Regions from separate parts of the Colwellia sp. MEBiC06753 genome, predicted to be linked through region 2. Evidence: predicted binding sites of a transcription regulator. Region 2 holds the regulator's gene; each other region holds the start of a gene.
The links. The regulator sigma-54, encoded in region 2, starts transcription at its own class of promoters, with help from an activator protein. The targets are predictions, from matches to a motif close to GTTGGCACGNNNNTNGNNT.
Positions count from the first base shown of each region.

Region 1: a site for sigma-54 is predicted at 4,515-4,533, ahead of ACOB82_RS12755 (FimV/HubP family polar landmark protein). Genes of this name have one in related genera too.
Region 3: a site for sigma-54 is predicted at 5,215-5,233, ahead of flgF (flagellar basal-body rod protein FlgF). Genes of this name have one in related genera too.

Region 1 covers NZ_JBQMTM010000015.1:92,697-100,570, forward strand. Annotated here, with positions in the region: gene truA (tRNA pseudouridine(38-40) synthase TruA) at 1-701, opposite strand, end outside; gene ACOB82_RS12755 (FimV/HubP family polar landmark protein) at 1,087-4,452, opposite strand; gene ACOB82_RS12760 (aspartate-semialdehyde dehydrogenase) at 4,808-5,824, opposite strand; gene ACOB82_RS12765 (4-phosphoerythronate dehydrogenase) at 5,829-7,010, opposite strand; gene fabB (beta-ketoacyl-ACP synthase I) at 7,235-7,874, opposite strand, start outside.
Region 2 covers NZ_JBQMTM010000011.1:41,112-48,985, forward strand. Annotated here, with positions in the region: gene ACOB82_RS10015 (calcium/sodium antiporter) at 1-223, shown strand, start outside; gene ACOB82_RS10020 (KpsF/GutQ family sugar-phosphate isomerase) at 238-1,209, shown strand; gene kdsC (3-deoxy-manno-octulosonate-8-phosphatase KdsC) at 1,209-1,757, shown strand; gene lptC (LPS export ABC transporter periplasmic protein LptC) at 1,754-2,320, shown strand; gene lptA (lipopolysaccharide transport periplasmic protein LptA) at 2,286-2,792, shown strand; gene lptB (LPS export ABC transporter ATP-binding protein) at 2,793-3,524, shown strand; gene ACOB82_RS10045 (RNA polymerase factor sigma-54) at 3,613-5,118, shown strand; gene hpf (ribosome hibernation promoting factor) at 5,146-5,433, shown strand; gene ptsN (PTS IIA-like nitrogen regulatory protein PtsN) at 5,437-5,892, shown strand; gene rapZ (RNase adapter RapZ) at 5,896-6,750, shown strand; gene ACOB82_RS10065 (HPr family phosphocarrier protein) at 6,750-7,025, shown strand; gene mgtE (magnesium transporter) at 7,473-7,874, shown strand, end outside.
Region 3 covers NZ_JBQMTM010000013.1:93,848-101,721, reverse strand. Annotated here, with positions in the region: gene flgA (flagellar basal body P-ring formation chaperone FlgA) at 1-142, opposite strand, end outside; gene ACOB82_RS11510 (chemotaxis protein) at 309-1,238, shown strand; gene ACOB82_RS11505 (CheR family methyltransferase) at 1,272-2,105, shown strand; gene flgB (flagellar basal body rod protein FlgB) at 2,169-2,564, shown strand; gene flgC (flagellar basal body rod protein FlgC) at 2,567-2,986, shown strand; gene ACOB82_RS11490 (flagellar hook assembly protein FlgD) at 3,001-3,690, shown strand; gene flgE (flagellar hook protein FlgE) at 3,719-5,095, shown strand; gene flgF (flagellar basal-body rod protein FlgF) at 5,281-6,024, shown strand; gene flgG (flagellar basal-body rod protein FlgG) at 6,044-6,832, shown strand; gene flgH (flagellar basal body L-ring protein FlgH) at 6,851-7,531, shown strand; gene ACOB82_RS11465 (flagellar basal body P-ring protein FlgI) at 7,576-7,874, shown strand, end outside.

The DNA of each region.
Region 1 (7,874 bases), on a different contig from region 2:
TTTGCTGGTGCGGTTATGCCAGCTAAACAACGATTCTTTGCTACCAGTACTTCAGCAATCCAATCGATTGATTCTAAGCCTTGGCCGACTCTAATTAAGCTACCAGCAATATTGCGCACCATATGATGCAAAAACGCATTACCTTTTACATCTAATACGATGTAGTGTCCTATGCGACTAACATTAACATGATACAGCGTTCTTACCGGCGAATTAGACTGACAATGCACTGTACGATAAGAAGTAAAATCATGTTTACCAACTAATGCTTGCGCTGCTTGATGCATTTTTTTTTCATCTAAAGGGTGATGAATAAAGGTTAAACCACTATTTAAAATAGCCGGACGCATAGAGCCATTGTAAATAATGTATCGATAGCGACGAGCGGTTGCGCTAAAGCGTGCATGAAATGACTCATCTACTGCTTTTACCCAGTGTACGGCTATATCTTTTGGTAGATTAGTATTGACGCCTAACGTCCACGCTACATCTTTTCGATGTTTGGTTGTGTCAAAATGGACAATTTGATTGGTCGCGTTAACGCCAGTATCTGTGCGGCCGGCACAAACAACTTCAATAGGCTCTGCCGCAATTTGCGACAGTGCTTTTTCTAATGACTCTTGAATACTCGGCGAATGATTTTGTCGCTGCCATCCACAGTAATTTGTGCCATCGTATTCAATTCCTAACGCGTACCGCATGTCTACCTCCAGAAAATCTGGCGCGCATTATCGTAGATTTCATCAAGAAATTCTAGCAAGCCCTCACTTTTAAATAAGCAACTAAACTTTGCAAATCAATGCTCATTTGATGTAACTCCTTAATCTCAAGTTTGCATAAGAAAAGTGTTAAACCACAGAAAACAACAACTTGCTCTGTTTTTTAATTCTAGCTTGATAGTTTTACTGAATTTAAGGCTTTTTGACGAAGGAATAGCCAGCTATTTCCAGTCAATACAACGCGGAAGTCAGTAAAAATAGCAACTAGAAACGCATTGCTTATATAAATCTGAGGTTACTTAAGTCAGTGCAAAAAAAACACCGCTAGTAAGCGGTGTTATTGTTGTTTACCTTAGCTAACAGTCGCTTACATATTATCGAGTAGCTGTTGCGCTTCAATTTGCTGCTCAGCATCGCCTATTTGCAATATATCTAACAAGATAATTTCAGCGTTTTCTTTGTCGCCAATCTCAAGGTAAACCTTAGCTAAGTCCAGCTTTGCTGTGACCCCATTGTCGTCATCGACATCAATATCATTAGCATCAGCGCCAAACTCTGGAAACTCCCCTAAGCCAACATCAATATTAGTATTTTGATAAGGCTCATCTGTATTATTAGGCTCTAAGCTATCAGATAACAATGAATCAACTGAGATAAAGTCATCGTCATTATCGTCACTGTTAATGCCGTCAGTTTCCGCAGTCAATGTATCGAAATCATCCGTTAGCTCATTACCAATATCTAGTTCTTCTGTTAAATCAAAATCCCCATCATCACTTGAGGCTGACTCTTCTTCAATATTGGCGAGAAGTTCATCAAAGTCTAAACTATCTAATTCTTGAATATCATCAAGTTCGTTAGCTTCACTGACTTCTTCTCGTGTTGAGTCTCCATCAGCTAACAAGTCAGCCAGTACATTACTGTCGGTAAAATCAGGCGATAGCTCAATAGATGCGTGACTTTCTTTTTCGTCGTTAAGCAATTCCGACAATGTTGACTCGTCAAAATCAGTATTTAACGCATCAGATAAATCTTCATGGCTAGAATCGTCGCTATCAGAATCTGCGTCATCGGCCTCTTCTTCAAAGCCTCCTAAAATATCATCACCAATATCCAAAACATCATCTTCGCTGTCACCTTGTTCCTGAACATCGGCAATTAAGCTGTCTATATCTAGATCATCAGAAAGCTCTTCTTGATTTTCTGGCAATATTTGATCGATTGCAGGATGCGAAGACTCGAGACTAGGTTCCTGTGCTTGCTCTTGGTCAACTTCACTATTTTGTGCTGTTTCTGCCTGGGTATTTTCTGCATCAGCTGACGAATTGATATCACTAAAGTCAAGCGCTAAGAATGGCGCAATATAATCTTCAGTAAACGCTTCTATTTGTGCTTGGTGCTCTGATGTATCGTCCGTGTTATCAACACCTTCGACATCATCTAATAATGCTTCAATCTCTTCAGCATCAGTTATTTCGGTGATCTCATCTAAGTCATCGCTAACGCTTTCTGGCTCAGTTACTTCTTCTTGTTGAGTCGTTGTATCGCCATCAATACTAGCTAACAATGCATCAATATCATCTGGATCGGTTATTTCAACATCGCCGTCGTCAACCAAAGTGTCTGTAGAGTCTTCACTTTCAGCATTAATACTAGCTAATAACGCATCAATATCATCAGGGTCGGTAACATCAGCATCATCAGCGATATCATCTACTTTTGACGTTTCTTCTGCTGGTGCTTCTGTTTGCGCTTGCTCGGCACTATTACTTACGCTATTTAACAGCGCATCAATATCATCTGGGTCGGTAACATCAGCATCATCAGCGATATCATCTACTTTTGACGTTTCTTCTGCTGGTGCTTCTGTTTGCGCTTCTGTTTGCGTTTGTTCGGCACTATTACTTACGCTATTTAACAGCGCATCAATATCATCTGGGTCGGTGACATCAGCATCATCAGCGATATCATCAACTTTTGACGTTTCTTGTGCTGGCGCTTCTGTTTGCGCTTGATCGGCACTATTACTTACGCTATTTAACAGCGCATCAATATCATCAGGGTCGGTGACATCGGCATCATCAGCGATATCATCAACTTTTGACGTTTCTTCTGCTGGCGCTTCTGTTTGCGCTTGCTCGCCACTATTGCTTACGATGTTTAACAGCGCATCAATATCATCAGGGTCGGTAACATCAGCATCATCGGCAATTTCATCAAGGCCTGCTAGCTCATTGTCTAAATCAACGAGCTCTTCATCGCTATCGCTATCGCTAGCCGTATCTTGATCTAAACCTGATAGTAAGTCGTCTAAATCATTCTGGCCAAGTTCGCCGCCTTCTAACGGCTCAGACACCTCTTCATCGCCATCATCAATTCCTGATAATAAGTCATCTAAGTCACCTTGATTGAGTTCACCACCTTCCAGTGGCTCAGGTAACTCATCGTCATCATCGATACCCGACAATAAATCATCTAAATCACCTTGATTCAACTCTCCACCTTCTAGTGGCTCGCCTTCGTCAGATAACTCATCTAAATCATCATCTAATGAGATATCTTCCAAATCATCAAGTTCTTCTAACTCATCATCTAAATGTATAACGTCATCAGTTAATTCGTCATCAAGTAAGTCATCATCGAGATCATCTAAGTCATTGCCAAATAAGTCGTCAGCATCATCTTCAGACTCGGTTAAATCAATGGATAATTCATCATCAAGTGATAACTCTTCGTCCAGTGATAATTCGCCATCTATGTTATCTGTTGCTATATCAGCCACCGCAGCAGCTACTGGCGCCTCAACCGGAGCAGATTTTTCGGCTACTGGCGCTTGCTCTGATTGCGGTTGTTCTTTTTTACGTCTTGCTAAAATAAGCGCAACAATACTAGCGATTAATAACGCCGGTAACGTGCCCATCAACACCTTAAACCAAAGGCTTGACATAAAGTCATCTTTTTCAAGTTCAGCTTGTTGTTTCTCAAGTAATAGCTGACGCTCACGCTCTTCGGCTTTAGCCAATAATTCTTTTTGTAGCGCTAACATATCATCCATTTGCGCTTTAACTTCTTGACCTTTTGCAACTTCCTGCTGCATAACACCTAGCTGGTCATTAAAGTTGCTTAGGCGATTTTTCAACGATTCATTTTCACGTAAAATCGCTTGTAACCCGTCAATAGAGTCAAGCACATCTTGCTGAATCGTATCGAGCTTTTGCTTTTGTGCACTATCAAAGGTTTTTAACTGTTCATTAATTTCAACTTTAGCTTCATCAAGATCTTTCTTTTTAACCGCTAACTCTTCAGGCTTAACTGGCTCTTTAACCGCAGGTGTTTCAACTTTTTTCTGCCATTTTTTATCATCACGCTCAGCCTGAGCTTTGGCGATATAAGGATCAATTAAACGAATTTTTTCAATCGATGGGATTTGTAAGTATTGGCCGTTAACTAAGTGATTGCGGTTGTTGTCGGCAAAGGCATTTGGGTTTAACTCGAAAAGTGCTTGCATCACTTGATAAACGGAAACCGAAGGATCAGGTCGAACCGCTAATGCTACTTTCCATAAAGTATCACTGGCAGTAATAGGTCCATATCTTTCGTGCGGAAAGACATCAGTACTCTTCGGGCCTCGAATTTGAATACCGGCTTCTTGTGCTGATGCAGTCGGCAGATTTACCGACAAAATTCCAACAATTAGCACCTGCCAGAGGCACAGGCTTAACAATCGCAGCATGAATACTTTCCTAGTTATTATCTTTATTGCCAATTTTTTGGCAGTTATACCCAGTAAAAACAAAGCAAAGTTTATTCCAACTCAGAAATAAATACTATGCTATTCAATTGAGTAGTTAACGTTAACTGGATTTATACCAATTAAAGTAATTATTTAATTGGTATTAACTATAAAAATTCAATTTATCAAAAATCGTACTGTTGATAAAAATAAAAAAGGAGTTAACCATAACATTTAACGGCTAACTCCTGATTTTCTTTACTAATTTTTTAATTAAATTAATCTTTAAAACTGTTTAACGCTTTTAGTTAATTAAAGGTACTGTGTAATTAAAAATATTGGTTAAAGGTATTGTTTAAAGGTACTGTTCAATTAATAACTCAGCAATTTGAATACTGTTGGTGGCAGCACCTTTACGAACGTTATCAGCAACAACCCATAAATTAATACCGTTTGGATGGCTGATATCTTCACGTACGCGGCCAACAAAAGTTTCATCTTTGCCACTGGCGTCACCAATTTGCGTAGGGAAGTCTTCATCAGCTTCTTTTAATACAACACCTGGCGCTGCTCTGAGTAAGTCTTTAACTTCTTCTGCTGAAATTTGTGTTCTCGTTTCAATATGAATTGCTTCAGCATGACCAAAAAATACTGGTACACGCACTGCAGTTGGATTCACAAGAATATTTTCGTCGCCTAAAATTTTCTTAGTTTCCCACACCATTTTCATCTCTTCTTTGGTGTAACCATTGTCTTGGAATACATCAATTTGTGGGATCACATTAAAGGCGATTTGACGTGAAAAGTTTTGTGGTTCAATAGGCTTGCCACTTAACAAATCAGCGCATTGTTTTGCTAACTCATCCATAGCTTCCTTACCAGCACCAGAAACCGACTGATAAGTACAAACATTAATGCGATCAATACCAACAGCATCTTGAATAGGCTTTAGCGCCACCATCATTTGAATGGTCGAGCAATTTGGGTTAGCAATAATATTGCGATTACGGTAGTCCGCTAATGCATCAGGGTTAACTTCTGGCACCACTAGTGGGATATCAGGCTCATAACGGTATTCAGAAGTATTATCAATTACCACACATCCAGCATCCGCCGCTAGTGGTGCATATTTAGCAGAAGTTGCACCGCCTGCAGAGAAGAAACCAATTTGTGCTTGGCTCCAATCAAAGTTATCAGCATCGATCACTTCAATGCTTTCACCATTAAATTCAACAAACTGCCCTGCTGAACGTGCGCTTGCTAATGGATATAACTTATTAATCGGAAAATCGCGTTGCTCTAAAATCTCAATAATAGTTTTACCAACAAGACCTGTTGCGCCTAATACGCATACATCAAATTTTTGTGCCATGCTTTTATTCTTCCTCTCTGGTGCACAGTGATTTAAAGCCCAATTGAAACAGCGGGTTCAACTGAACATTTTCGCTTAAGATAGCCACTGAAGAGAACTCCCTGCGAGCGGGGTAAGTTTTTCTAATATGGTCAAATCCGAAACGAGGTAATTGTTGACGAAATATTGCATCGTCGCGCCTAACATCGTAAACCATTTTTACCACATGGTTTAGTAAAATTTCATCATAATCTTGATTTACGACAACTTGTGCAATTGCCGGCTCAGGTAAAAACTGCTCTAGTGTTTTTTCAACCGGGAAATTGCATGCTTTACATAGTGCCTGATACAAAATTTCAGTGCCACGCGCTTTTCCTTCTAAGCTATAACCAGCAATATGTGCTGTCGCTATTTCGGTAAAAGGTATAAGTTCGGTTAAGACATTAGGCTCATTTTCCCAAACATCTAATACGAGTTTTAATGCAGAACCTTGCTGTTTAAGCGCTAAAAGCGCCTGGTTATCAACTACTTCACCGCGACAAGCATTAATTAAAATTTGCTCTTCACTAAGAGCTGCAAGGCTCGTAGCATCCAATAAATGATAGGTTGGGTACGCACCATCATTCGTTAATGGCACATGTAGCGAAATAATACCGCAGGCTAACACTTCATCTAGGCTTACATAACTTCTGCTATTATCTGTTTTAGCCTGACTGTCTGCTAAACCCTCTGCCAAAAAAGGATCGCAGATTTTATAGTCGATACCGAGCGCCGAAAGTTTCTCAGCAAGCCGAGAGCCAGTATTACCACCTCCAACAATGCCAACGGTTTTATCGACTAGCGTCATTTGATAGCGTTCAGCCAAAACCACTAAGGCACTAGTCACGTATTCCGCGACAGAAATGGAATTACAACCAGGGGCTGATGAAAACGAAATACCCTGCTTTGCTAAATAGCCTTGGTCAATATGATCAACACCAATAGTTGCAGTACCGACAAATTTAAGTTGCTTAGCATGCGCTAACAATTCTTGATTAACTTGGGTAATTGAACGCACTAATAAAATATCAGCGTCAACTAGTTGTTCGCTAGTTAATTCCCGACCTTTAAAACTTATAAGATTGTTTTCTAAAAGCCCTGAGTCAGAAGACATCTTAGCGAAGAACTCGCGAGCAAAAGGCATATTTTCATCAAAGTATATATTCATGGATTTTACAATATCTGATTACCAAACAGTAAAGCTAGCCGCCGAGCTACCTCATTACCTCGATACCTAGATACCTAAATACCTAAATACAACGACAAGTAGCTGACCGTAAACTTTTGTCGCCTATTCTAACAGGGAAACACCAACAAAAAAGCCAATCACGAAGATTGGCTTTCATTTAGTTTTCGCTATTACAGCTATTCGTTAACAGAAAGTAATTAGGCTTAAGCGTACTTTTTAAATACTAAGGTAGAGTTAGTACCGCCAAAACCAAAGCTATTTGACATCACAAGATTTAAATTAGCATCGCGCGTTTCATGAACAATATCTAGCCCTTGTGCTTGTTCATCAAGCGTATCAATATTAATTGAAGGAGCAACAAAGTTATTTTCCATCATTAAAATTGAATAAATGGCTTCATGAACACCAGCTGCGCCCAAAGCATGACCTGTCATGGCTTTAGTTGCACTAATGGCTGGAGAATCATTACCAAATACTTGCTGAATAGCGCCTAGCTCTTTGACATCGCCGACAGGTGTTGAAGTGCCGTGAGTATTTAAGTAGTCGACTTTATCTTCAACGCCTTGCATTGCCATTTGCATACAACGCACCGCGCCTTCACCACTTGGGGCTACCATATCATAGCCATCAGAAGTTGCGCCGTAGCCAACAAGCTCAGCATAAATATGAGCGCCACGTGCTAATGCATGTTCAAGTTCTTCAACAACAACCATGCCGCCACCGCCAGAAATAACAAAACCGTCACGGTCAGCATCATAAGTACGCGATGCTTTATCTGGCGTATCATTATATTTAGTTGATAATGCGCCCATGCCGTCAAACATCATGGCAAGTGACCAATCC
Region 2 (7,874 bases):
TATTTTGGCTGTGCTGTCATTGCCGGGCTTAATTGCTCCTGGAGTTATTGATGCCAGTGCTGCAACGCGCGACGCCCCATATATGGTTGGTGTCACATTACTGCTATTTGCATTATGTTTTAGCCGTAAAAAAGGTGCGTTTAGAATTACACGATTAAAAGGTGGGGTGCTGTTTTTAACCTTCATCGGCTATCAAGTGTTACTCTTTTCTAACTTGGCATAACGGAACTGAGTCTTATGAACGAATTCAACTTTATTGCCTTAGCTAAACAAGTTATTGATATTGAAACCAATGCGGTTAAAGGTTTACATAGCTTTATTAATCAAGAGTTTGCGCTAGCCTGTCAGTCAATGATGACGTGCCATGGTCGTATTATTGTTGTTGGCATGGGTAAATCCGGGCATATCGGTGGCAAAATAGCAGCGACTTTAGCCAGTACAGGTACACCCGCATTTTTTGTTCACCCCGGTGAAGCGAGTCATGGCGACCTAGGTATGATCACTAAAGATGATATTGTGCTTGCTATATCAAACTCAGGAGAAACTGGTGAAGTACTAGCGATAGCGCCAGTGATTAAACGTATCGGTGCGACCTTAATTTCAATGACGGGTAATCCAGAGTCAACATTGGCGAAGTTAGCGGAATACCATTTATGTGTGCACGTTGAACAAGAAGCGTGTCCGCTTGGTTTAGCGCCAACTTCTAGCACTACCGCAACCTTAGTAATGGGCGATGCCATCGCTGTCGCTTTGCTAAAGGCTCGTGGTTTTACTGCTGATGATTTTGCGCTTTCTCACCCAGGTGGTAGTTTGGGCAAACGCTTACTATTAAGATTGTCTGATATTATGCATACTGGCGAGCGCTTGCCGATTGTTGGTGAACGTGCGCTTATCAAAGAAGCCTTAGTTGAAGTGTCACAAAAAGGTTTAGGTATGACTGGCGTAGTCAATGAACAGGGGAGTTTAGTGGGTATCTTTACCGACGGTGATTTGCGTCGAATACTAGACAATCAAGTGGATATTCACCAAGATGTGATTGCCAATGTAATGACTAAATCGCCACGAGTTGCTGAGCAAGATATGCTGGCGGCTGAGGCACTTAAGATAATGGAAGACAAAAAAATAAATGGCTTGATTGTGGTTGATGAAGATCAAAAGCCGATTGGTGCGATGAATATGCATGACTTATTAAAGTCGGGAGTACTGTAATGGTAGAAACCCTTTATGGTGATGTTGATCAGCGCATTATTGAAAAAGCCAAAGCGATAAAGTTGCTAGTTTGCGATGTTGACGGTGTGTTTTCTGATGGCCGTATTTACTTAGGTAACGATGGTGAGGAACTTAAAGCGTTTCATACTAAAGATGGCTTCGGTATTAAAGCATTAATAAACTCTGGTGTCGAAGTGGCGATTATTACTGGCAGACGTTCGCACATAGTTGAGTCACGTATGACAGCGTTAACGGTGAAACATATTGTTCAAGGCCAAGAAGATAAAATGCCTGCGATGTTAGACATATTGAACACGCTTGGGCTTTCTCCTCAGCAGGTGGCTTACATTGGTGATGACATGGCTGATATGCCATGTATTTCGCATGTTGGTTTAGGAGTTGCCGTTCAAGACGCTCACCCTTATGTGATTAAACATGCTGATTATCAAACCTTTACCAAAGGTGGCTTTGGCGCAGTACGAGAATTGTGTGATTTAATCATGTTTAGTCAGCAAACGTTGGCTGGGGCTAAAGGCGCAAGTATATGAGCCGATTACATTGGCTCGCATTTGCCATCTTGTTGTTTAGCCTGATGACATACGGCGTTGTGCATTGGCGCAAAGCACAGACGGATAATATTAATGTTATTGATACGGAACTAACACCAGACTTTATTGCCGAAGTGTTAAACAGCGATATTTATAATGATGAAGGGAAATTGTCCTACAAAATTGAAGCCCAACGCATGGAACATTACGCTGAGCTTTCGTTTACTCGCTTGGAATTTCCTAACTATACCATTTTCCCTAAAGATAATACCTTGCCATGGAAACTTGCAGCGGCTGAAGGCACGCTTTATAGCAATAACCGTGTGATATTAAAAAATAGGGTGTTGTTAACAGCGATGGAAGAAAATAGTTTAATTAAAGAGATACATTGTAAGTACCTTGAATTAGACTTGAATACCAACATAATCAGCTCTGATCAAACGATCATGATTCAAGGAGAAGATTTTACCATGTATGGTTCTGGCTTGATTATTGATTTAAATACTAAACAGATGACATTGACTGAGCATGTGCAAACGATTTATCAAAAAACTACTAGCTAACGCGGCAATAGCGTTAGTCGTTATTGCCCCAGTATACGCGGCAAAATTAGACCTTGAAAAAGAGATTGTTATTAAATCTAAACGACAAGCGGGCGACTTAAAAAACCGGATTGCCAGTTATTTGGATGATGTAAATATTACTCAAGGAACATTGTCTATTCAGGCTGATTTAGTACAGGTTTATAGCCAAGAACAACGTGGTAATGAAACCTATTTAGCCAAAGGTAAGCCAGCGGTATTTGAACAACAACTTGAAGATGGCAGCAAAATTCGCCTGCAAGCAGATGAAATTAAATACGAGCCGTCAACCTATACTATAACTATCACTGGCAACGCTTTATTGCGTCAAGCTGGCAGTGAAGTGAGCGGTGATAAAATTGTCTACAATACCTTAACTGAACAATTGGAAGCAGAAGGCGGTGAACAATCTGTGACCACCATATTAAAACCTAAAGCAAAAGGTAATAATTAAATGGCAGAGGGTACATTATCTGCCAAAGGGTTGGCAAAGGCCTATAAAGGTCGACAGGTTGTTAAAAATGTCAGCTTACAAGTGGGGGAAGGGCAAATTGTTGGTCTTCTTGGGCCAAATGGTGCTGGTAAAACAACGTCGTTTTATATGATTGTTGGTTTAGTGCCGAATGATGGCGGCCAAATCATGTTAAATGATGAAGATTTAACTTTATTGCCGATGCATGAAAGAGCGCGGCGAGGCATTGGCTATTTACCACAAGAAGCGTCTATTTTTCGTAAATTAACCGTATACGAAAATATTATGGCGATTTTGCAAACTCGAAAAGATCTCTCTGCACTTGAGCGGGAAGAAAAAGTAGAGCTGCTTATTGAAGAATTTAATATTGGCCATATTAGAGATAATACTGGCATGAGTTTATCAGGTGGTGAACGCCGACGTGTCGAAATTGCTCGGGCATTAGCGGCAGACCCGCGTTTTATTTTGCTAGATGAGCCGTTTGCTGGTGTTGATCCGATTTCGGTTGGCGATATAAAAAAGATTATTATTCATCTGAAACAGCGCGGAATTGGCGTATTAATCACTGATCATAATGTCCGTGAAACCCTCGATGTTTGTGAACATGCTTATATCGTCAGTCACGGTGAATTAATTGCTGAAGGTAATTCAGATCAAATTCTTGCAAATCAGCAAGTAAGAGATGTATACCTAGGCGAGCAATTCAAGCTATAGTAAGCAATATAACATTAATAAATTAACACCAATTTAAAGCTAAATTGGTTTAAAGCTAAATTAGAACAATAGGACTTGTAAATACTCGATGCGCCCATCACTTCAACTTAAGATTGGTCAACAACTTACCATGACGCCTCAGCTTCAGCAGGCGATTAAGTTATTACAATTATCGACGCTTGATTTACAACAAGAAATTCAGGAAGCGCTTGAAAGCAATCCATTGTTAGAAGTGGATGAGTCTAGCAATAACCAAGACGATAATAATACCAGCATTGAAGAAGCGTCATATTCAGCCAGCGCTCAGTCCGAGCAAAACTATAGTGATGGTAGTGAAGATGCTGCGCCAAGCGCCGATGAAGTTAGCACCACCGATGCGATGGAAAAAAATGATATTCCAGAAGAGTTAAGTGTTGATTCTACGTGGGATGACTCATTTAGTGCAGGGGTTTCTAGTTCTGGTATTGGCACATCTGGCAGCGATGACTATGTTTATCAAGGCGAAACAACAGAGTCGATTCAAGATCATTTACGCTGGCAAATGGAATTAACCCCGTTTACAGAAACTGATGAAGCCATTGCCATGGCGATAATTGATGCTGTTGATGATGCCGGTTATTTGACCGTATCAGCAGAAGATATTTTAGAAAGTATTGGCATTGACGATGTTGAATTAGATGAAGTCGAAGCCGTACTTAAACGGGTAAATATGTTTGACCCAGTAGGTGTGGCTGCGCGTTCAGTACCTGAATGTTTACTGATTCAATTGAATCAATTTGACAAAGAAACGCCTTATTTAGCGGAAAGTAAATTAATCATTTCTGAGCACATTGATTTATTGGGTAATCGTGACTATCGTCAAATAATGAGGAAGACGAAATTAAAAGAAGACCAATTACGTGAAGTCATTCGTTTAATTCAGTCGTTAAATCCTCGCCCTGGTGATGCCGTCATTAAAAGCGATGATCAGTATGTTATCCCTGATGTATCCGTAGAAAAGAAAAATGGTCGTTGGGTGGTTGAACTAAACCCAAGTACTGCGCCAAAACTGTCGATTAATCAACAGTATGCGGCCATGACCAAAACAATGAAGTCATCAGATGATAACCAATTTATTCGTGCTAACCTGCAAGAAGCGAAATGGTTTATAAAAAGTTTAGAGAGTCGCAACGAAACGCTATTAAAAGTGTCTAACTGTATTGTTCAACGCCAGCAAGGTTTTTTTGAATATGGCCCTGAGGCTATGCGACCTATGGTGTTGAATGATATTGCGGAAGCGGTTGATATGCATGAATCAACGATCTCGCGGGTAACGACGCAAAAATTCATGCACACACCAAGAGGTATTTTTGAATTGAAATACTTCTTCTCAAGTCACGTAAGTACTGAAAACGGGGGGGAATGTTCATCAACAGCTATCAGAGCATTAATAAAGAAACTTGTTTCAGCAGAAGTACCTTCGAAGCCATTAAGTGATAGCAAAATGGCAGAGTTGCTGGCCGAACAAGGCATTAATGTGGCGAGACGGACTATAGCTAAATACCGAGAGTCTTTATCTATTCCACCGTCAAATCAAAGAAAAAGTTTACTATAAGTAATCAAGCAATGAGGAAAAGAGCTTATGCAAATTAATTTATCAGGCCACCATGTGGAAGTGACAGATTCATTACGCGATTTCGTTAACACCAAGTTTGCAAAGCTAGAGCGGCACTTTGATCACATCAATAATGTGTATGTCGTTCTTACAGTAGAAAAATTAAAGCAAAAAGCAGAAGCGACGGTTCACCTGAATGGTTCTGAAGTGCATGCCTCAGCAGAAAACCAAGATATGTACGCATCAATAGATTCACTGATTGATAAGTTAGATCGTCAAATTCTTAAATACAAAGGTAAGATAACCCAGCATTAACTTATGAAGCTGCAAGATATACTCACCGAGGACTGCACATCCTGTGCAGTCCAAATTCAAAGTAAAAAGAAAATCCTCGAACAAATTTGTGCAGTAGCGACGCATCGCATTCCTGAACACTCTACTTTTGAGCTTTTAGAAAGTTTAATGGAACGTGAAAAAATGGGTAGCACGGGTATTGGGAATGGCATTGCCATACCTCATGGACGTTTAACGGGGACTCATCATGTGGTTGCTGTATTAATGACCTCAGAGCAGCCAGTAGATTTTGATGCAATAGATAACCGCGCAGTTGATATTTTTATTGCGTTGTTTGTACCTGAAGATTGCTGCCAAGAGCACTTATCAACCCTGCAAAGTATTGCCAAGCTGTTTAGTGATAAACAATTAACCAAACAAATTCGACGTTGCCGAGACAATCATGAGCTTTACCAAATCATAAGTGATGCTCAAGAGTAAGCCATGAAGTTAATTATTGTAAGTGGCCGCTCAGGGTCAGGAAAGTCAGTGGCACTAAGAGTGCTGGAAGATTTAGGCTACTATTGCGTAGATAACATCCCGGTTAATTTATTGCCGGCACTAACTCACACGGTTATTAATGACTACGATACCGTAGCTGTAAGTTTAGATGTGCGTAACCTTCCTGCTGATCCTAATGATGTAAAAGAAATTATTGATTATTTGCCATCAGCGGTTGAACTAACGGTACTCTACCTTGATGCAAATGATAATGATCTGATTAGACGTTTTAGCGAAACCCGCCGTTTGCATCCACTTATTCGACAAAATATCGCCCTCGATCAGGCAATATCGTTAGAAAAGAAATTACTAGAGCCAGTATCGACCCGCGCTGATTTATATATCAATACCAGCCAGTTATCGCCACACCAGTTATCAGATCTTGTGCGTGAACGTATTTTAGGTAAGAAAACAGGCTCTATGGTGTTGGTGTTTGAATCCTTTGGTTTTAAACATGGTATTCCAGCAGACGCCGATTATGTCTTTGATGCGAGGTTTTTACCTAACCCATTTTGGGATAAAGAGTTAAAAACCCAAACCGGCCTTGATGCCCCCGTTCGAGACTTTCTTGCCAGCCAGCCAATTGTCACTAAATTTGTTTGGCAAATTAATAGTTTTCTAATGACTTGGTTGCCACACTTAGAACGTAATAACCGTAGTTATGTCACCATAGCTATTGGTTGTACTGGCGGTAAACATCGTTCGGTTTATATTGCAGAACTACTTGCCAGTAACTTTAGAAAAGAGCGTGACGATGTCCAATCTCGCCATAGAGATATCGATATTAAGAGTACCTAATGCCTGTATTAGAAAAAGAAGTAGAAATCATCAATAAGCTTGGCTTACATGCCAGAGCGGCAACGAAGTTAGCGCAGCTAAGCCAGCAATTTAATTCTAGTATTACCGTGAGTCTTGGTGACAACGCGGCAGATGCTAATAGCATTATGGCATTAATGTTATTGGCGGGCGGCCAAGGGAAAACAGTGAAGGTAATTGCTGATGGCGATGATGCCGAACATGCCTTGACTAGCATTTGCCAACTGATTAGTCAGCGTTTTGATGAAGCTGAATAATTACTATTAAATCCTACGCTTAGCTAAAAAGTAGCTGAAAAACATCCCTCAATCATATACACTTAATAAGAGCGTGTTGAACTTTGCTGTATGATTTTGCAGTAATCAACTGAGTTTATATACAAGGCTGAGCTTATATAATGTGGTTATTCCACATAAATAAGCGAAAACGCAGTAGATAAGCTCAATTGACACTGTCTATCGATTCGTTTTAATGGCTTTTACTCGTTGTTACACCGCATTTATTTGGAATAACCAAACTTCACTTGGTGTGCCTAGATTAAAAGCCATTAAATTCGAACAAAATTTATATCGCAAAGTTCAACACGCTCTAATCACTGTCGTCATTTTTACATAAAACATAGATAAACTGTCGGCAGTGACTTCTCATTTAATCGTCACTATTTAATCAGTGTCAGTACGAATTTTTGCCGTGCAGGGTGATTTATGCCGGATATTTCAGAACAAGATTTAATTCAACAACGACTGCAAGAAGTTAATGAAGCTCTTGGCAGTGGTATGTTCGTGTATGTTCGGAATTTATTGCAAACCTTGCCCGCCTACGATCTCGCATTAATTTTAGAATCATCTACCGCTAAAAGCCGACCATTAATTTGGCAGCTCATTGATCACGATTTACAAGGTGACGTGCTTGAAGAGTTAAATGAGGAAGTACGTAAGGGCATATTAAAAAGTATGCGCCCTGAAAAGCTGGCTGCGGTTGCAGAAGGCATGGATATTGATGATATTGCCGAAGTACTTCGAACATTGCCTGATGCGGTGTATCAAGAAGTGCTTAATAGCATGGATATTCAAGATCGAGCCCGTGTAGAAACCGCACTTTCTTTC
Region 3 (7,874 bases), on a different contig from region 2:
TGTCTTGATCTGGAATGCCATCACGCACAGTTTTTTCTGCAAAGTGTTCAAGGTAGTCACGGTCAAAGTTAGTGGCAAAAGCAGCAACTGAATATTGACAACATAGGGCGATAAAAGTTAAAAAAATATTGGTTTTGCTCATATTTTTGCCCTTAATAGGTTATTGAAAATTAAATACTAGTCTATGCTTAACAAATGCAAGGCGCGAAAATTTGAGATGTCAAAATTCAGACACATAAGTTAGCGTTATATACAGTAAACAAGAATTGTGCCTTCTTTATCAAAGGTATTAAATAAAAGGGGTAATTATGGCGGGTATTTTAGACTCGGTTAACCAGCGCACACAGTTGGTAGGTCAAAACCGGCTAGAACTATTGCTTTTTAAATTAATTGGTCCACAAAGATTTGGTATCAATGTATTTAAGGTGCGGGAAGTTTTGCAGTGTCCCCGTTTAACATCGCTTCCTAATCAAGATCCCTTTATTAAAGGTGTGGCCCATATTCGTGGCCAAACAATTTCTGTGATTGATTTAAGTAAAGCCACTGGCGGTCCTGAAATTCCCCTTGATGAAAATTGTTTTATTATTATCGCAGAGTACAATCGCAGTGTGCAGGGCTTTTTAGTTGCTGGCGTAGAGCGAATCACGACATTGAGTTGGCAAGACATTATGCCGCCACCAGAAGGTGCTGGTAAATCAAGCTATTTAACCGCGGTAACTGAAATTGATAATCAAATGGTGTCAATTTTAGATGTTGAAAAAATCTTAAATGAAATTAGCCCAGTATCTACAGAATTGAGTGAAGAGGTAGCCGATGCTTCAGTTGGTGAGGCAATTGGTGAACGAGTTATTATGATTGCTGACGACTCAACGGTCGCAAGAAATCAGGTTCGTCGAGCCTTAGAGCCATTGGGGCTAAAAATGGTTTTGGCAAAAAATGGTCAAGATGCGTTAACTCAGCTAAATGAAATGGCTGAGAGTTGCGAGCGCTCAATTGAAGAAAAAGTGGCATTGCTGATCTCAGATATTGAAATGCCAGAAATGGATGGCTATACGTTAACGGCAGAAATTAAAAGTAATGAAAAACTGCGCTCTATGCCTGTGATCTTACATACGTCGTTAAGCGGTGTCTTTAATAATGCAATGGTAGAAAAGGTTGGGGCTGAAGACTTTATTCCTAAATTCCATCCTGATGAACTGGCTACTGCGGTGAAAAAGTGGTTAAAAATAACTCACTAGATCACATTTAATTAATTTGTGTAGGAAACTGTAGTGTCAGCTAGACAACTGGACGATAAAAGTTATCACGATTTTAGAACTTTTCTAGAGCAGCAGTGTGGCATAGTCCTTGGTGAAAATAAGCAATATTTAGTAAAAAGCCGTTTAGCGCCGTTAATGGCAAAGTTTGACGTCGAGTCATTGGCGGCTTTAGTTAAAAGAACGCTAAGCCCCACTGAACGACAGCTTAGAGCAGCCGTGATCGATGCCATGACGACTAATGAAACGTTATGGTTTCGTGACGATTACCCTTTTAAATTATTAAAAAGCCAATTGCTACCACAGTTTGCTGGTCAGCGAGCGCCATTGAAAATATGGTCTGCTGCTAGCTCGTCTGGTCAAGAACCATACTCTATTGCCATGTCGGTACTTGAATATCAACAATCTAAACCTGGTTCGTTTCCAGGTGGTGTTCAAATTGTCGGCACTGATATTTCTACAACCATGCTTGAGCATTGTAAATATGCGCATTACGATAGTTTAGCACTGGCCAGAGGATTGTCTGCAGAGCGCAAAAGTCAGTTCTTTGAGCCGGGCAATAACGGCATGTTAAAGGTTAAAGATCAGGTGAAGAAGTTAGTGAGCTTTAGGCCACTTAATTTATTAAATAGTTACAGTTTGATGGGGCGTTTCGATATAGTTTTTTGTCGCAACGTGCTTATTTACTTTTCACCTGAAATTAAAGCGCAAATATTGTCGCAAATTCACGGTGTGCTTAACAAAGATGGATATTTATTTTTAGGTGCATCAGAGTCCCTTTCTGGCTTAAATCAAAAATTTGATATGATTAGATGCAACCCTGGCATCGTCTACAAGAAACAATCATAATTTTGACACTCCTCTTGGCATAAATATTGAATAGCTATTTCCAATAGTATTGGAGGTAGCGTTATGGCTATAAATTTTGACAAAGCATTTGGCATTCATCCCGATGGGATGGTTCTGCGTGCCAAACGTGCAGAAATAATCGCAAGTAATATTGCAAATGCCGATACCCCTGGTTACAAGGCCAAGGGCATGGACTTCCAAAAAGCACTTGCCAATGCGGCAAAAAATCAACAAATGGGTATGTCTCGTACCAATGAAAAGCACTTTGATGTTCGAATGGAGCTCAATAGCGGTGAAGGATATCGTGTGCCAGATCAACCAGATACCGGTGATGGCAACACGGTTGATGTACAAGTGGAACGAAACTTGTATCTAGAAAACTCATTACAGTATCAAGCGAGTGTTCAGTTTCTGAACTCGAAGGTACAAGGCTTGAAAAAAGCCCTTGGAGGTCAATAGTCATGAGTCTTTTTAATGTCTTTAATATTAGTGGTAAAGGAATGGCCGCACAGGCTGTTCGATTAAATACCACCGCAAGTAACATTGCTAATGCTGACAGTGTAAGTAGTAGTGTAGATGAAACTTATCGAGCACGGCATCCGGTTTTTGCCGCAGAGATGCAAAAAGCTGCCGCCGGTCAAGAAGGCTCTGTTGGTGTAAAGGTATTGGGTATTGTTGAAAGTGATAAACCACTTAACGTTGAATATTCACCCGATCATCCAATGGCTGACAAAGACGGCTATATATATAAACCCAATGTTAATGTCATTGAAGAGATGACCAATATGATTTCCGCATCACGTTCATACCAAACCAATATTCAGCTCGCTGAATCGGCAAAGAACATGGTGAATAAAACCTTAACTTTAGGCCAACGTTAATTTAAGTGAGATAAATGATGGATTCTGTAAGTGGAAGCAGCAGCCTAGACGGTTTACGTTGGCAAAAAGAAGCGGTAGACGTTGCTAAAGATGATGATGGCATGTTAACGCAAGAAGATTTTTTTGCGCTAATGACACAAGAGTTAGCGCATCAAGATCCAACTAAGCCGGTAGAGAATAATGAAATGATTTCTCAAATGACTGCATTCTCAACAACTGATGGTGTCGCACAGCTTAATACTGCTTTTGCCGAGTTTGCTGCCACCATGTCATCAAGCCAAGCGTTGCAAGCTTCGTCTTTAGTAGGTCGCAGTGTCTTGGTAGAAGAGAACGTTTTTGGCATGAGTACCGGTGAAGAGCCAAAAGGCAAAATAGTTACCGATTTACCTGCCAGTAACGTCAATATCTATGTTGAAAACACTGCAGGTGAAATTATTCAAACAGTGCCAGTTGGTAATTTACCCGCCGGTGAATCTGTTTTTACTTGGGATGGCATGACATCAACCGGCGAACTAGCGCCAGAAGGTGCTTATCGCTTTAGAGTGGCAGGTTTAGTAGATGGTCAAGCGTCAGAACTTCAAGCAATGACGTATCGCAAAGTAGATAGTGTCACGTTAGCCGGTGCTAGCGGGCAAATCGTATTAAACCTTAATGGTGGCTCTTCAATGAATCTTTCAGATGTCGTTGAAGTGACTCAAGGTTAATTCAGTAAGATTTTAATGAGGTGAAATTATGTCTTTTAACATATCACTAAGTGGTTTAAATGCCGCACAAAAAGACTTAGACGTAACGTCTAATAATATTGCAAACGTCAATACCACTGGCTTTAAAGAATCTAGAGCTGAATTTGTCGATGTATATGCTGCATCATTACTTGCTGGTGGTAAAACCAAAGTCGGTGATGGTGTATTAACCGCTGATGTTGCCCAACAGTTTGCCCAAGGTAGTATTAAATTTACCAATAACGCGCTGGATTTAGCGATTACTGGTAATGGCTTTTTCGCCACTATTCCTGAGCTCGACAGTTTAGAGCGCTCGTATACCCGAGCGGGTGAATTTAAGCTAAATGCTGATAACTTTGTTGTTAACTCAAATGGCGACCATTTATTAGGCTTCCCAGTTAATGATGATGGTTCTTCAGCTTCTGTTGCTTTAAGTACGACTCAACCTATTCGTATTCCAACAGCATCTGGCGCGCCGCAACAAACAGGCAAAGTAGATATTCGTATGAACTTACCTGCGGGCAATGCAGTTATCGACCCGTTAACACCGTTTGATGAAACCGACCCGCTATCGTATGACCATTCAACTTCGGTAACGATTTTTGACTCGTTAGGTGATAGTCATATTATGACTTACTACTACCGTAAAGCGGCAGCAAATGAGTGGGATATGTATGCTTCAGTTGATGGGCAGCGAGTAGATTTCCAACCAACAGCAACTGCGGGTAATGGTATTGGTTCTTATGCTCCACCAGCCGCGGCACCGACATTGCCTGCCACAGGTCCACTTGTACCAGGTAACTTATCTGCGATTCGCTTGGCGTTTTCAAGTGGTGGTGACTTTATTGGTCAATACCCAGGTACGGTAGAGAGTGTTGCATTAGGGGCGGGCATTTTGACTAACGGTTCAGATCCTACGCAAACAATTGAAGTTGATTTTAACTTAGATACCACAGGACCTAACCCTAATGAACCAACGCAATTTGCTTCTGGTTTTGAAGTGACTGCGCTTGAGCAAGATGGTCTAGCAGTAGGACGCTTAACGGGCCTTGATATTGACGCTGACGGTCTAGTTCGAGCAACCTACAGTAATGGTACATCTGAGCCATTATCACGAATTGCGTTAGTTAACTTTGCGAATAACCAAGGCCTAACTCAGGTTGGTGGTACAGCGTGGAAAGAAAGTTTAGTGTCGGGTGAAGCGTTAGCTGGTGAAGCCGGTTCTGGTACTTTTGGTACGATTAATTCGTCAGCGCTTGAGCAATCAAACGTTAACTTAACTTCAGAGTTAATTGACTTGATTTCAGCGCAGCGTAATTTCCAAGCAAACTCACGTTCACTGGAAGTTGATAATCAGCTAAACCAAACTATCCTACAAATTCGATAGTTAGTTTAAATTAACTATCGAACAAATACTTTATCTAGCGAGTGTTTCTTAGATTTGAAAATAAGCCCTGCTTTAAACCGTAGGGCTTTTTTTATTCCTCATTCATCGTTATTTTCTATCTTGGCACCTAATTTGCATTTTCCTTTATATCAGTTGATATCAGAATTTTATTACTGGATTTCATAATGGATAAGATGCTTTATATCGCGATGAGCGGTGCCAAACAAAACATGCATGCCTTAGCCGTGACTGCCAATAACTTAGCAAATGCCAAAACTACTGGCTTTAAAGCTGACTTGGCTCAGGCAAGATCAATGCAGGCTTTTGGTGATGGTCTGCCTACACGTGTTTTTGCTATGACCGAACGTTCAAGCCAAAGTTTTGACAGTGGTTCTATGTTAACTACTGGCAGAGATCTTGATGTCGCTATTCAAGGTGATGGTTGGATTGCCGTACAAACGGCTGATGGCACTGAAGCTTATACCCGTGAAGGCAGTATGAAAATAACTGATGAAGGCACGCTAGAAACCGCAAACGGTGAGTTAGTGATGGGTGAAGCAGGACCCGTTTTTCTGCCGTTACCTGTAAGTAATATTACCATTTCGCCTGACGGTACCATTATGGTTCAGCCAGAAGGCGCGCCAGCAAATGCCCAGGAAGAAGTGGCCAGAATTAAAATGGTTAACCCTGATGTGCGCTTGATTGAAAAAGGTAGTGACGGCTTATTCCGTAGAAAAGACGGTACGGTTGAACAAGCGGATATTACTGTTGAGCTGCGTAGTGGCACACTCGAAGGCAGTAATGTTAATCCAGTGAGTGAAATGTCAGACATGATTGCACTGCAACGCCAGTTTGAAATGCAATTGAAACTTATGAAAACAGCAGAAGAAATTGATTCAGCAAGTTCTTCATTATTGCGTGCTTTCTAATTAATTAACGAGGTGAATTATGAACCCAGCATTATGGATTAGTAAAACCGGCTTAGATGCGCAAACGAAGGAAATTGCTGTAATCTCAAATAACTTAGCTAACGCTAGTACGGTCGGCTTTAAGAAAAGCCGCGCAGTATTTGAAGATTTGCTATATCAAACCATTAACCAACCAGGTGGTCGAAGTGCTCAAGATACCGAAATGCCATCAGGTTTAATGTTAGGCGCTGGTGCCAAAGTAGTATCGACCCAAAAAATTCATACCCAAGGTGACATGGTTACTACTGATAACTCATTGGACTTAATGATTCAAGGTGAAGGTTTCTTTGAAATATTAATGCCAGATGGTACGTCAGCCTATACTCGCAATGGTCAATTTACCATGGATGAAGAGGGTAACATTGTAACCCCAGGTGCTGGCTATTTAATGCAGCCACAAATCACTATTCCAGAAGATGCATTAGAAATTAATGTTTCGCAAGATGGTGAAGTATCAGTACGTTTGCAAGGACAGGCGGAAAATGCCGTAGTTGGACAAATCAATACCGTTAACTTTATTAACCCAACAGGTTTAGAGCCAATTGGTCAAAACTTATATACCGAAACTGCGGTAAGTGGTGTACCTACAGAAGGTGTGCCTGGCTTGGAAGGTTACGGCATGATAGTGCAAGGGGCATTGGAAACGTCGAACGTTAACACCACCGAAGAATTGGTGAATCTTATTGAAAGCCAACGGGTTTATGAAATGAACTCAAAAGTTATTTCTGCCGTTGATCAAATGCTTAGCTATATCAATCAGCAGTTATAGCTCGCTAAGGAGGCCGTAATGAAACAGGTAACTACTTTTATTTTAATCGCCTTGTTAGCCGGGTGTGCCAGTGTTGAACAGGCGAAAATTTTACCCAATGATCCGGACTTTGCGCCAATTTTGCCAGAAACTGAAGAAGAGGTCGTGGTGCCAACAGGTTCGTTATTTAAGGCCAACTACGTCAACAATATTTATTCTGATTCTAAAGCTCACCGAGTCGGTGACATTATTTCAGTGATTTTAAGCGAAAGTACCCAAGCACAGAAAAATGCTAAAACTGAATTGAAGAAAGAAAACAGCGCCACTATGGATCCACTTATTGGACTTAATGGCCTGCCAGTTACGGTGAAAGGTAATTCACTGCAGTTTGGCTATAACCAAGATTCTGACTTTAAAGGTGACTCGAAAGCTAACCAAGGTAATAGCTTAAGCGGCAATATTTCGGTTCATGTGCTTAGAGTCTTGCCTAACGGTAACTTAATGATCCGTGGTGAAAAATGGATGACGTTAAATAACGGCGATGAATATATTCGCTTAACTGGCATTATTCGCCCACAGGATATTTCTTCAAGCAATACCATAGTGTCAAACAAAGTTGCTAATGCGCGCATTCAATATGCAGGCACAGGCACCTTTGCCGATGTTCAAGAACAAGGCTGGTTAGCGCGATTTTTTAGTAGCAGCTGGTGGCCACTTTAGTGGTAATGGTAATGACAACAACACAAGTAAAACCGGAGGTTAATATGAATAAATTGATCAAAATTTGCAGTATCGTATTAACAACAATTACGTTATTGGTTTCATCGCTTGCCTACGGCCAACGTATTAAAGACTTGGCAGATGTTCAAGGTGTGCGTTCGAACCAATTGGTTGGCTACGGTTTAGTGGTTGGCTTGCCTGGAACTGGCGAGCAAAGTCCATTTACTGAGCAAAGTTTTAAAACCATGCTGAGTAACTTCGGCATTACTATGCCAGCGAACTTAAAACCTAAAATTAAAAATGTTGCTGCTGTTGCCGTTCATGCTGAATTACCTGCATTCGC